2 regions of the Mesorhizobium robiniae genome follow, and region 2 is predicted to be linked to the other one. Evidence: predicted binding sites of a transcription regulator. Region 2 holds the regulator's gene; the other holds the start of a gene.
The links. The regulator PhoB, encoded in region 2, activates phosphate uptake and scavenging genes when phosphate is short. The targets are predictions, from matches to a motif close to TGTCATNNANCTGTCAT.
Positions count from the first base shown of each region.

Region 1: a site for PhoB is predicted at 1,354-1,370, ahead of phnC (phosphonate ABC transporter ATP-binding protein). Genes of this name have one in related genera too.

Region 1 is NZ_JBEPMC010000012.1:61,859-64,254, reverse strand. It holds gene ABID19_RS27400 (DapH/DapD/GlmU-related protein) at 1-490, shown strand, start outside; partial or broken gene ABID19_RS27395 (DUF1868 domain-containing protein) at 564-1,273, shown strand; gene phnC (phosphonate ABC transporter ATP-binding protein) at 1,439-2,296, shown strand.
Region 2 is NZ_JBEPMC010000007.1:299,152-301,547, forward strand. It holds gene phoU (phosphate signaling complex protein PhoU) at 1-526, shown strand, start outside; gene phoB (phosphate regulon transcriptional regulator PhoB) at 543-1,232, shown strand; gene ABID19_RS21070 (ROK family protein) at 1,431-2,396, opposite strand, start outside.

The DNA of each region.
Region 1 (2,396 bases), on a different contig from region 2:
TTCCTACATGATGCAGGACTGCGGTGTCTGGTGCGCGACGGTCGGCAAATTCGCCAACATCGCCGCCAGCGTCCGCATCAACGCCACCAACCACCCGACCTGGCGGCCGACGCTGCACCACTTCACCTATCGCGCGTCGGACTATTGGGACGACGCCGAACACGAGAGCGAGTTCTTCGCCCAGCGCCGCGCCAAGCGCGTCACCATCGGCCATGACACCTGGCTTGGCCACGGCTCGACCATCCTGCCCGGCGTCACCGTCGGCGATGGCGCAGCGGTTGGTGCCGGCGCCGTGGTGTCGAAGGACGTCGCGCCCTACACCATCGTCGGCGGCGTGCCGGCGAAACCGATCCGCGAACGCTTCGACCGCCGCACGGCGGAACGCTATCAGGCACTTGCCTGGTGGAATTGGGACCATGTCCGCCTGCGCGCCGCACTTGAGGATTTTCGCGCGCTTTCGGCGGAAGCCTTTCTGGAAAAATACGGCTGACGGAGGGCGACCCGCCGTTTCACATCCCTGACACATGACTCGGACAGGAGACGGTCTTCCCCTGGAGATCGCCATGCTTCAATCCATCAAACCATCGCTCGCCGGATTCTTCGCCGGCTCGAACCTGAACCCTCCCGTGCATCTCGGCACGCGCTACGACACGTCAGGCAATTTTCTCATCGAGCCCGGCAACACGGTCGTCTGCCATCTCGCCAGTGGTTCAGCTTCCGAAGCGGCGGTCATCGAAGTGCGGGAACGGATGCGTGCCATGCCCGATGCCGACCGGCTGGCTTTCACGCCGATCTCAAGCCTGCATATGACGCTGTTCCAGGGCATCATCGAATATCGCCGCCGTCTTGCCTACTGGCCTGAGGATGTGCCTCTCGATACCAGCATCGACGACATGACCCGGCTCTATCTCGAGCGCCTAAGGGCCGTCGAGGACCATGGCGCGTTCAAGGTCAGGGCTGTCGACATCGTGCCAACCGGCCTGACCGTTGCCGGCGCCTCCGACGAGGATGAGCGCATCATGCGCGCGTGGCGCGATGCCCTGTCGGTGCCGTTCGGATACCGGCATCCCGATCACGATAGCTACACGTTCCACATAACCTTCGCCTATCAGATCCGCCGTCTCGACGACGAAGGGCATCACAATGGCAACAGCTATTCGATGACTGCCTCTCGCTGCTCGCCCGTCAGGCTCCGGTGATCGAGCTGCGGTCTCCGGCATTTTGCCGCTTCAAGGACATGAAGCATTTCGAGGAGCTGCTGGTTCTCGGCTGATCCCATGCAGGCTGTCCAGGCGATAGCGATTTGGGTGGACTCGCCTTCCTACTCGACGCGCCTGTGGGCAGTAACAAAACTGACATCAATCCGACACCGCAGGTTCATGGCGTTGCGCTAGCGAAGGTTAACAGACCTTCACTGCGACCGGACTGGAACTAGCCTATGTCAGCAACCACAGCCACGCTGGAAATCCGCGGCGTCACCCGCCGGTTTGGCAAGAACACCGCCGTCAGCAATGTCGATATCTCGATCCCGCACGGTCAGATGGTCGGCATCATCGGCCGTTCCGGTGCCGGCAAGTCGACCCTTTTGCGCATGATCAACCGCCTCATCGATCCCAGCCAAGGGTCGATTTTCTTTGACGGCGCCGAAGTCTCCAGCCTGCGCGGCTCGCTGCTCAGGCGCTGGCAGCGCGATTGCGCCATGATCTTCCAGCAGTTCAACCTGGTGCCGCGTCTCGACGTGCTGACCAATGTGCTGCTCGGCCGGCTCAATCACCGCTCGACCCTTGTCAATCTGCTCGGTGTCTTCTCTCGCGAAGAACGGGCCGAGGCGATTGCGGCGCTCGAGCGTCTCGACATTGCCCGCACGGCGATGCAGCCGGCAGGCACCTTGTCCGGCGGCCAGCAGCAGCGCGTTGCGATTGCCCGCGCCATGATGCAGCAGCCGAAGGTCATCCTCGCCGACGAGCCGATCGCCTCGCTCGACCCGCTCAATGCCAAGGTGGTGATGGATTCGCTGCAGGACATCAATCTGCGCGAGGGCATCACCGTCGTCACCAATCTGCACACGCTGGACACCGCGCGCACCTATTGCAACCGGATCATCGGCATGGCCGCCGGCAAGGTCGTGTTCGACGGCCCGCCCGAAGACCTCAACCGCGAGGCGGTGCGCATGGTCTATGGCGCCGACAGCAATGGCGGCGAGATCTCCGAGGCCATCACCTCGACCAGCGTGACCATCAAGCAAAAAATCGCCGCATCCGCCGGACCGCTCGAGCCCGCTTTTCCCGGCTATTAGTTCCATGGCCCCGACAAGTGGATACCGGTATCCGGAAAACCATGGGCAGCAAAAGAGCGCCTGGATCGCCAGCCCGCGTCAAAGGCGCCGTCAAAATTCG
Region 2 (2,396 bases):
GCGCGAACTCGACGACAGCGCGATCACACTGATCGCCAAGCGGCAGCCGATGGCACAAGACCTGCGCGCCGTGGTTGGCGCAATCCGCATGGCCGGCGATCTGGAGCGCATCGGCGACCTGGCCAAGAACATAGCCAAGCGGGTCAGCGCAGTCGGACAGAGCGCCACGCCGCGTAATCTCTCGCACGGTATCGACGCAATGGCGGATCTCGTTCTCGAACAGCTCCGCGGCGTGGTCGAGCACTACGTGTCGCGAAACGCCAACGCGTTGAAGGAACTGCGCGCAGCCGACGAGAAGGTCGATGTCAAATACACGGCGGTTTTTCGCGAGCTCCTGACCTACATGATGGAGGATCCTCGCAACATCACCGCCTGCACGCATCTTCTGTTCTGCGCCAAGAATCTCGAGCGTATTGGCGATCATGTAACCAACATCGCCGAAAACGCCTACTATGTCGTGACCGGGCAGCAGTTGCCGGCGGATCGCCCGAAGCTCGACGAAACGACGACGGCGCCGGCGACATGACGGGGGTGACCGATCGATGATCGCGCCGCGCATCATGGTGGTGGAGGATGAAGAGCCGCTGGGCGTCCTCCTCCGCTACAATCTGGAATCCGAAGGCTATCAGGTCGAGGTGGTGACACGCGGCGACGAGGCCGAAATCCGGCTGCAGGAAAACGTACCCGATCTTCTGGTGCTCGACTGGATGGTGCCGGCGGTTTCCGGCATCGAGCTTTGCCGGCGTCTTCGGGTGCGTCCCGAAACCGAGCGGTTGCCGATCATCATGCTGACCGCGCGCGGCGAGGAGAGCGACCGGGTGCGCGGGCTCTCGACCGGGGCCGACGACTATCTGGTCAAGCCGTTCTCGACACCGGAATTCATGGCCCGGGTCAAGGCGCTGCTGCGCCGCGCCAAGCCGGAAGTGCTGTCCAGCGTGCTGAAGGTCGGCGACATCATGCTCGATCGCGAATCGCACAGGGTCTACCGCAAGAAGAGCGAGATCCGGCTCGGGCCGACCGAATTCCGGCTGCTCGAATTCATGATGCGGCACCCCGGTCGGGTCTTCTCGCGCAGCCAATTGCTCGACAATGTTTGGGGCGAGACGATCTACATCGACGAGCGCACGGTGGACGTCCATGTCGGGCGGTTGCGCAAGGCGGTCAACAATGGTCGCATGCCCGATGTCATCCGCACCATCCGCGGCGCGGGCTATGCGATCAGGGAAGACTAGGCTGATACTCCAGGTGATGCCGGCCCGCGAATGGCGATTTCCTGCGCTTCCGGCACGTACTTAAACGTTACGCTCCGTTCTGGTTCTCGGAAGCCACCGGTTTGGTTGTTTCGCGCCCGTCTTCGACTCCGGCGCGGCCTGACCTGAAACTCGACACATCCCAAGCCGCAATCCGCCTTTTTTCCTTGCCTTTCGAACTCAGGCTACGTCCTTCCTGATCGTGCCGGACTTTCCTTGCGCGCCCGGCGCGAAAATCTCCTGGTCGACGAAATTCAGCGCCTGCATGGCGCAGCCTTCGCGGATCAGCGGCAATTCGTTCGGCTCGGTGTCGAAGGAAATGGAACCCGAATGCTGGCCGCCGGCGGTCTGGGCGATGGCCTCGCGCAGGGCCGGCTCGATCAGGTCGAAGGCGGCAGCACTGACGCCGACCATGGCGACCGGCGCCGGATCGATCAGCGCAAACAGGCTGCCTAGCCCGAAGCCGAGCGCTTCGCCGGCCTTACGGTAGGCTTCGCGCTCCGGTCCGTCCGTCTCGCGCGCCCGGGCCGCCAGTGCCCGCATGTCGGCATCGCTGACATCGGCGACCGGTTCGGCATTCTCGCTCAGTTGCCTTGCATTGCGCCAGATGGCGTAGTTACCGGCATAGGCTTCGACGCAGCCGCGCCGTCCGCACCGGCAAAGCGCGCCGCCCGGCCGATGGATCATGTGCCCGAATTCGCCGCCTGAAGAATGGGTGCCGGTGAACAGTTCGCCCTTCAGCACCAGCCCCATACCGATGCCGTGTGAGAGCAGGATGGCGATGAAATCGTTGCGGTAGCGATCCGGGTCGCGCCAGCGCAGCGCCACGGCCATCATGTTGCAGTCGTTCTCCATGATGGCCGGGATGCCGAATTCGCGTTCAAGAATGTCGGCGAAAGCGATGTTCGTTTGCGGCGTGATCGGCGACCACAACATGGCGCGCGCATGCGAATCGGTAATGCCCTGGATCGCCAGTGCGATGCGGGCGACGCTTTGGACGTCGAGGTCGGGATCTTCGAGCCGTCGCCGGACGATGGCGACACATTCGCCGATCAGCTCGTCGCGCGACATGGTCAGCGTGTCCAGCCGGCGCTGTTCCTCGGCGACCACTTGTCCGGCATAATCGATGACGGCGACCGACAGGAA